DNA from 2 places in the Kocuria sp. ICS0012 genome. Region 2 is predicted to be linked to the other one. Evidence: predicted binding sites of a transcription regulator. Region 2 holds the regulator's gene; the other holds the start of a gene.
The links. Region 2 encodes LexA, which represses DNA repair genes until DNA is damaged. Its sites were predicted from a motif close to TCGAACANNTGTTCGA; they were not measured.
Positions count from the first base shown of each region.

Region 1: A5728_RS09505 (DNA polymerase III subunit alpha) is a predicted target of LexA. The motif match lies at 2,280-2,295, and genes of this name have one in related genera.

Region 1 is NZ_LZMM01000058.1:14,513-18,931, reverse strand. It holds gene A5728_RS09505 (DNA polymerase III subunit alpha) at 1-2,271, opposite strand, end outside; gene A5728_RS09500 (hypothetical protein) at 2,374-2,784, opposite strand; gene A5728_RS09495 (hypothetical protein) at 2,974-3,201, shown strand; gene A5728_RS09490 (PIN domain nuclease) at 3,192-3,611, shown strand; gene A5728_RS09485 (putative quinol monooxygenase) at 4,047-4,382, shown strand; gene A5728_RS09480 (SDR family NAD(P)-dependent oxidoreductase) at 4,396-4,419, opposite strand, start outside.
Region 2 is NZ_LZMM01000033.1:50,787-55,205, forward strand. It holds gene A5728_RS04740 (histidinol-phosphate transaminase) at 1-200, opposite strand, end outside; gene A5728_RS04745 (LysM peptidoglycan-binding domain-containing protein) at 352-783, opposite strand; gene lexA (transcriptional repressor LexA) at 1,064-1,837, shown strand; gene A5728_RS04755 (ATP-dependent DNA helicase) at 2,075-4,129, opposite strand; gene hflX (GTPase HflX) at 4,126-4,419, opposite strand, start outside.

The DNA.
Region 1 (4,419 bases), on a different contig from region 2:
GGCCAGACCACACCCGGTCATCCGGTCCATGATGCGCATGATCTGTTCGTGGTAGACGGCCACCCCGCGGGTCTCGGCGAGGATCTCCTGGAGGTCCGGGTGGGGGTAGGTGGGCGTGGACCAGCCGTGGCGGGCGTTGAGGTAGGGCCGGACCATGGCGGCCTGCATGGGCCCGGGGCGGAACAGGGAGATGTCCACGACGAGGTCGTTGAACTCCTCCGGTCCCATGGTCCCGATCAGTTCCCGCTGCCCGGGGGACTCGATCTGGAAGCACCCCAGGGTGTGGGTGGAGCTGATCAGCCGGAAGGTGTCGGGGTCGTCCCGGGGCATGGTGTCGAGGCTGGGCGGGGGTTCGTGGGGTCGCAACCGGGTGATCTCCTCCACGGCGTGGGCCAGGGCGGACTGCATGCGCACGCCCAGGATGTCGAGTTTGATCAGCCCCATGGGGTCCATGTCGTGCTTGTCGTACTGGGACATGGGCAGCCCGATCCCGCTGGCCTGCACGGGGGTGCGCTGCAACAGGGTGGTGTCGGAGAGGATTACCCCGCACGGATGCATGGAGATGTGCCGGGGTAGTCGGTCGAGGCGTTCGGTGAGATCCACGAGCAGGTCCAACTGCCGGTTGTTGCGCAGCCGCTCCGCGAGCGGGGCGAGTTCGGGCCGGCGTGCGATCTCCTCCCGCAGGGTGCCCCCGGGCACGCGCCACAACTGGGTGGCCACGTGGTCCACCTCCTGGGCCTCGAGCCCCAGTGCTAGTCCGGCGTCCCGCACGGCTCCGCGGGAGCGGTAGGCGTTCTGCATGCTCATGAGCGTGACGCGGCGGGGGCCGAAGCGTTCGAAGATCCGGTGGTAGACGGCGTGGCGTTGCGCGCTCTCCATGTCGATGTCGATGTCCGGCAGGCTGGGGCGCAGCGGGGAGAGGAAGCGCTCGAAGACGAGGTCGTACTCGAGCGGATCCGCCGGTGAGATCCCCAACAGGTGGACCACCAGGGACGAGACCCCGGAACCGCGGGCGGCGTGACGCACACCCATGCCGCTCATCAGTTCCGAGACCTCCCCCACGGTCAGGAAGTACCCGGCGAAGCCGAGCTGGGCGATCACCGCGAGTTCCCGTTCCAACCGTCCGCGCAGGGACTCCCGGTTGAGTCCGGGCACGGTGCGGTCCCAGTCCTCGCCGGCATGCAACCGGGCGAGTCCCGCGTAGCAACGCTGGGCCAGTTCCCGGTCCGGGTCACCGCTCACCCCGATCACCGAGGCCTCCGGGATCACCGGACGGTCCACCCCGAGATCCCCCTCCGGATCCAGACGGCAGCGCTGGGCCAGGTGGTGGGTGTCCGCGAGCAGCGCGCCGTGTCCCGCCTGACCGTGGTCCGCGGCGAGGGCGATCTCCCGGGCCAGCAGACTCATCTCGTCACCGTCCTTGAGCCAGCCCTGCCCGTTGGGTTGCAGCACACCGCGATCCGCCCCGGCCAGTTCGTCGAGGGACATCAAGGTCCGGGCGGCGTCCAGGACGTCCGCGGTCACGGCCTGCCCCGGGTGGGCGTAGCGCACGGCGTTGCTGAGCACCACGGGCAGCTGCGCCTGCCGCCCGATCTGGAACATCCGCACCGCGTGCCCCATGCTCAGGGGCGCACCCTGGGGCGCCAGGTGGGTCACCGTCTCCACCACGAGGGTCCCCGCGGGCAGCGCGTGACGCCATCGGTTCAGCGCGGTGCGCGCCGCGTGGTAGTGCCGTCCCACGAGTAGCCGACCCACGTCCGAGTCCGGGCCGAGCAGCACCACGAGCCCGGGATCACCGTGGCGCGCCGCACGATGCACGTGCCGCGCCAACTGCTCCGCGCTGAGTCCGATGGGGTGGGCCGCGTGCCGGTCATGAGCCCGGTGGGCGGCGGAGACCACCCGGCACAGGGCCGCGTACCCGGCTCCCCCGTTGCGTCCCGTGGCCAGGACCACCACCCGGCCGATCACCACGGGTGCCGCCGGACGACGTCGCTGTCCGGCCGCCCGATTCTGCCCGGCCACCCGGCCCTGCGCGCCTCCCGCGCCGGCGCGCGGGGTCCGCAGCAGGGCGATGTCCACACCCAGGACGGGAGCGAGACCGTGCGCGCGGCATGCCAGCACGTGTTTGACGGCCCCGTAGAGGCCGTCCCGGTCCGTGCACGCGAGGACCTGTGCTCCCTGGGACGCGGCCGCCCGGGCGAGTTCTTCCGGACGCGCCACACCGTAGTGCGAGCTGAAGGCCGAGGCCACGTGAAGATGGGGGAACCACATGCCCATATTCGAAACTTTATTCGAACTTCTGTCAATCGCGGACGGCTCCGCGGGCGACATGAAGTGACACGGAAGGACTCCGCACAGCGACCACGGGCGGTCTCATGCGGCGCTGACACGGAGCACCCGCCACTGATCGGTGAACTGGTTCCGGACCAGTTCGAAGGTGCGTGCGATAACCACCCCGGGCCGGACGACCTGCACCCGCCACCGCTCCTGATCCACCGCGCTCGTGCGGCTCTCACGCGGCACGCGGACCTCCACGTCCCACCAATTCCGGCGTTCGTACCAGCGAACGGCGGGCTGCAGGACGCGATGCTCCTCACCGCGGTACGTCACCACACACGGCGTCCCGGTGATGTCACACACCACCGCGAGATCATCGAGGGCGGGGTCCGTGGAGCCGCCCACCAGCCCCGTGGGACGCTCTACCGGCATGCCCGCGCCGATCACCGGAACCGTGTCCCACGGGTCCTCGTATTGCCCGGTCTCCGTCATCTCCAGCACCGTCATGGTGGCTCACCCTCCCTGATTATTCGAAAATTTATTCGACTACTGAGACGGTGCCAAGATCGTCCGACACGCATAAGCGACCGACGCCACGGCGGTGTCGGTCGCCGGAGAGATGCCCGCACACGGGCGTGGGTGAGATCTTTTCCGTTAAACGATATCGCGATAGCATTCTTCGAGGAGGTGCTGACGATGAAGAATGTCCTCATCCGGGGACTCAGTGACAGGGCGGTTGAAAGCATCGATGCGGAGGCATCCGCGCTGGGGCTATCCCGCAACGAGTTCCTGCGCCGGAAGTTTGAGACAGCGGCAGCCATGACGGGCGACAAGGCCACGGTGACCACTGAGGACTGGGAGCGCTCCTCCCGCGCGTTCGGCGACCTCATGGATGACGACATCATGGCTGCCGCGTGGCACTGACCGGCTGGTTAATCGACAAGTCTGCGTATGCACGAATGCAGGCAGGGAAGGCCGCGCACCTCGAGGACTGGAATGCCCGCATCGAACGAGGACTGGTTCGACTCTCGACGGTCACGCGACTTGAACTGGGATTCTCATCCCGTTCCGGCGAAGGCGGGCGTCAGGCGTTCGGGCTGCCGCCGCTGTCGCTGATGCCCATCGAACATCTGACGCCCGCGATGGAGGACCGTGCCTTCCAGGTGCAGATGTTGCTCGCCGATAGAGGTCAGCATCGTGCGCCGTCCATTCCGGATCTGCTGATCGCAGCATGTGCAGAGAAGGCTGGGCTGACGGTGCTGGCCATGGACAAGGACTTCGACTTGATTGCCGCGGTCACAGGCCAGCCGGTGGAAACCCTCACGCTGCGATGACAGAACACGCGTGAGGCGATTATCGGCCCTCCCGGTCGGTGATTCTCTGCGCCGTGACCGGGGAAATACCGCGGGCCCGCCGCCCTGGGCGACGCCCCGGAGTCCATCCCGCGAAGAACAGCGGCCGATGGTGAGCCCGGCCGCGGTGCCGTACAACGCGTAGTCATACCACTCGATAACCGTTCCCGCTATCGCCGCGAAAAGCGCCCTGCCAGCGCCGGGGCGCGCTGCCGTGTCCGTCGTCGTCCGCTGGCGCATGAGCTCACACTACGACGCCGCTCGGGCACCGTCTGGACGTTGCACACCCGGACGAAGCGCCCGGAGATGATGCCCTGGAGCAGTTCCGGGGCATGGTGTCCGTGCCCCTTTCGGGAGCGCCGGCATTGTCCGCCCGCACCCCTGTGTTCCACGCCACACAGCGGTTAGATTGGCCCCATGACGACATCCATCGGGACAGCCGACACCACTGCCCTGTTCATGCTCCACGGATGCCTCCGCTCCACCCCCGGGAACGGGCACGCGCTCGCGGGCATCTTGGCCGAGAACGACGCCGCCGAGCCCATGCCCGGTTGCCGCCTCTACCTCGTTGCCACCGATCCCGAGGATCCTGATGCCGTGTGGGTCACCGAGGTCTGGGACACCGAGGAGGGCCATCAGGCGTCCCTGCAGATCCCGGCCGTCCAGGAGCGGATCCAGCGGGCCTTACCGATCATCGACCGTGAAGGCATGACCAGCCACCGGCTGCAAGCCGTGGCGGGCATCCCGCGCTGACCCGGCGCCACCATCACATCGTCAACCCACCACTCAC
Region 2 (4,419 bases):
TCCGGGTAGCGGTTCAGGGACGCCGCGGCATCGGTAACGCGCCGCGTGATGGCCCGAACCACGGGCTCGGGAACCGGATGGGTGTTCTCGTTGGTGTTCAGTGCGACACGGACTTCCAGCTGGGGAGCACCGTAGGGAGACAGGCCCCGCAGGTCGTCGCGCAGCGGAAGGGCTTCGAGGGAATCATCACGAGAATTCACCAGACCAGTCTATGGACTCGGCGCATATCCGGTCACACGACGTCTCACGGTGTGTCGATTCCCGGACCAGTCGTGACACCGCCCGGAGCTTGTCGGCGCACCAGGAGTCGCTCACTTGGCACCGACGGATCACGTCACCGACGGGTCACCGTCAGCGGGACGGGACCTCCAGGACCTGACCCGTGTGCAGGGTGGAGGACGTCAGACCGTTGAGCTCGGCGATGTCGTTCATGACCTCGCGGGTGTCCCGCTGCGGGTCCGCGACGGCGGCGATCTCCCACAGGGTCTGGTTCGCCTGCACCGTGACACCGTGGGTCACGGGCGCCCCCGCCGGTTCCGTGGATGCCTTGACCGTGGGCGGCAGCAGGAAGACAGCGGCGACCACCAACAGGGCCGCCGCTCCCGTGACGAAGGGCAGCCCGATCAGGAAGAACCGGCCGCGGCGGGTGAGCTGCAGCGGCGAGCGAGCGGCGCGCGGGGCGGCCTGGACGGACGCGGCGCGGGCCGACGTACGAGCGCGCACGGCGGCGGAGGACGCAGCCGTGGCGGAACGAACGGATCGCGACAAGGTGAGAGCGGTCATGGCTACCTCCTGGTGATCTGACCGGATCCACCCGAAGGTGGCGGTGTTCGAACGCGGAGCGTATTTAGAACACATTTTCGAATCTCTACCCACAGTTCTAGCACGGGTGTACGAATGCTGTCGAGGACCTTTTCGAACACATATTTGAACCCGGGGACGCGCGCGGGTTAAGCTCGAGGTCACACAGGAGTTAGTTGACCCCACGTCTCCGACACGCATAAGCGGCCTCCGCAGCCCACCGCAGGGTGTGCACAGCGTGGACGGTGAAAGGACCCCGCACGTGAGCACTTCTTCCCCGAATCAGCAGGCGTCCGACCGACGCCCGCGCACGCTCACCCCTCGACAAGCACGAATCCTCGGTGCCGTGCAGCGCTGCATCACCACGCGCGGCTACCCGCCGTCCATGCGTGAGATCGGTGACACCGTGGGTCTGGCGTCCCTGTCCAGCGTGACCCATCAGCTCGGCCAGCTCGAGAAGTGGGGCTACCTGCGCCGGGATCCGCGCCGACCCCGCGCCATGGAGGTCCTGCGCCCGTTGAGCGCGGAGGAACTCGACCGCCACCTGGGGCCGGCCGACGAGCCCGCGGGTTCCGTGGAATCCTTGGCGACCCGCGCATCGGGCGCCGCGTCCCCCGCGGTGCACACCATGGGCGACCTGCCCGCCGCGGATGACGACGACGCCATGGTCCCCGTACCGCTCGTGGGGCGCATCGCCGCCGGTGGCCCCATCACCGCCGAACAATCGGTCGAGGAGGTCTACTCCCTGCCACGGCAGTTCGTGGGTCACGGCCAGTTGTTCATGCTCAAGGTCTCCGGGGACTCCATGATCGACGCAGCCATCTGCGACGGCGACTGGGTCGTGGTGCGCCAACAGAACTCCGCGCAGAACGGGGACGTCGTGGCTGCCCTGCTGGACGACGAAGCGACCATCAAGACCTTCCGCCAGCGCGACGGCCACACGTGGCTGCTGCCCCAGAACACCCGCTACGAACCCATCCTGGGTGATCACGCGACCGTGATGGGAAAGGTCGTCTCGGTCTTCCGCTCCCTGTAGCTCGCCCTCCGAACGGTTCCGGGTCCCGCGCGTCGCGTCACGCGGGACCCGGCGGCGTGCACCGCCTCGGAACCGCCCGTGCTCGCGCTCCGGACCACGGACCCGCGCTCACAGGGCTGCGGCGCGCGCCGTAACACCGTGCGCCGACCCGCGCATGATCCGGCGGGGAGCACGGAGGCACTCAACGCGCGTCTCCCTAGACGGCACCACGGATGTGAGCACAGCGACGTCGAACGCTCAGGAGCGCGCCAATCGCTCTAACGCCCCGAGAACGGTCGAGCGGTCCGTGGTGGGCCACAGCGGCGGGAGGGACTGGGCCAGGAAGGACCCGTAGCGCGCCGTGGCGAGCCGCGAGTCCAGCACGGCGACGACGCCCTTGTCCCCGCTCGCACGGATCAGTCGGCCGGCGCCCTGCGCCAGGCGCACCGCGGCGTGGGTGGCCGAGACCGACATGAACCCGTTGCCGCCTGCCCGTTCGGCCGCGCGTGTACGGGCGGTGCCCAGGGGATCGTCCGGGCGCGGGAACGGGATCCGGTCGATCACGACCAGTCGGCATGACTGTCCCGGCACGTCCACTCCCTGCCACAGGCTCATGGTTCCGAACAGGCTCGCTGAGGGATCGTCGGTGAACTCCTTGACCAGGGACGGCAGGGAGGCGTCCCCCTGGCACAGGATGGGCAGCTCTGTACGATCGCGCAACGCCTCCGCCGCGTCCTCCGCGGCCCGGCGGGACGAGAACAGACCGAGCGCGCCGCCGCCCGAGGCCTCGAGCAGCCCGAGCAGTTCCTCGAGTTGCTCCTCCGAGACGCCACGGCCGGGTTTCGCGAGGTGCTTGGCCACGTAGAGGATGCCCTGGCGGCGGTAGTCGAAGGGGCTGCCCACGTCCACGCCCCGCCACGCGGGGGACCCCGGGCCCTGCAGGCCGAGAGCCCCGGCCGTGGACGAGAACGATGACCCCACGGCCAGGGTCGCCGAGGTCAGCACGACCGTGCGCCCGTCGAACAACCCCTCCCGCAGGGGCCCCGCGACGCTGAGCGGCGCGATGTTCAGGGTCGCCGGTTCGCCTTCGGACGCTCCCACGTATCCCTCGGTGGGCGACCAGCGACCCACGCGGGAGATCCACAGGACGTCATGGGCGGTGTCCGCCGACAGCATGCGCTCGGCGGTGTCCAGCAGCTCGGACAATCGTGAGCGGGCCGCGTGACGTGCCGCGTCCTCGCCCTTGGAATCGCCCTTGGTGTCACTGAGCCCCGTGCGCGCGGCATCCTGAACGCCACCGACCGCGTAGACCTGCTCCTCAGTGAAGCCTCGTGGCAAGAGTCCGGACGGGTCGGGGTCGAAGGCGAGATCGAAGGCCTGCGCGGCCTTCTCGAGTGCATCGCTCGACGCCGCGGTGTGCTTGCGCACGGCCGTGGCCGCCGCTCGTATCGCGGCGGCGGACAGCGACGCGGTCACGGCACCCGTGACCCGGTCCCGCAGCTCATGGGCCTCGTCAACGATCACGACGTCGTGCTCGGGCAGGACCGCGAGCCCCTCGAACGCGTTGATCGCGAGCAGCGCGTGGTTGGTGATCACCACGTCCGCCTCGCCGGCCTCGGCCCGGGCGCGCTCGGCGAAGCACTCCTCCACGAGGGGGCACTTGCGCCCCAGGCACTCCTTAGCGGTCACGGAGACCTGCCGCCACGCGGCGTCCGTGACACCCGGCTGGACGTCGTCCCGGTCCCCGGTCTCGGTGGTCTCGACCCATTCCCGCAACCGCAGCACCTGCTGGGCCAAGCCACCGAGGGGGCGATCCGCGCCCCCTGCGGCGGGTCCCGAACCGGGGACGTCGAACAGGGCGCCGTCGTCGTCCGGGTAGCCGCCCTCGACCTTGTGCAGGCACGCGTAGTTGGAGCGGCCCTTGAGCAGCGCGACGACGGGGCGGTCGTCCAGTTCGTCCTCGAGCGCGTCGAGCAAGCGGGGGACGTCCCGGCCCGTGATCTGGGACTGCAGGGCCAGCGTGGCCGTGGCCACGACCACGGGCTTGTCCGCGGTGCGGGCGTGACGCAGGGCCGGGACGAGGTATGCGAGCGACTTACCCGTACCGGTCCCTGCCTGGACCAACAGATGCCGGCCGGTCTCGAGGGCCTCGGCGACCTTGGCCGCCATGAACCGCTGTCCCTCCCGGCGCTGCCCGCCCAGCGCGGTCACGGCGGAGTCGAGGAGCTCGAGCGTGTCCACCGCGCCGGGCAGCGTTTCGGGGCGGACGTCCGAGAGGTCGTGCCCCGCTTCGTCGACGAACGATGCGCTCATGCTCCGGCGGGATCCTCCGCGGTGGGCGCGGCGGCCGGGCTCCCGGGCTCCGCCACGCGGTAGGGCTCGAGTTCGCCCACGAGTTCCTCGCGAACGCGCACACGCAACCGCGTGCCCTCGGGAGTGTGTTCCGTGCGCAGGATCTCGGCATCCTGGGCGTGCAGCCGGGAGACCACCTCGCCGTGAACGTAGGGCACGAGCAGTTCCATGTCGTGGTTTGGGCGCGGAATAGCGGAGGAGATCAACCGCTGCAATTCCTCGATGCCCTCTCCCGTGCGCGCCGACACGGC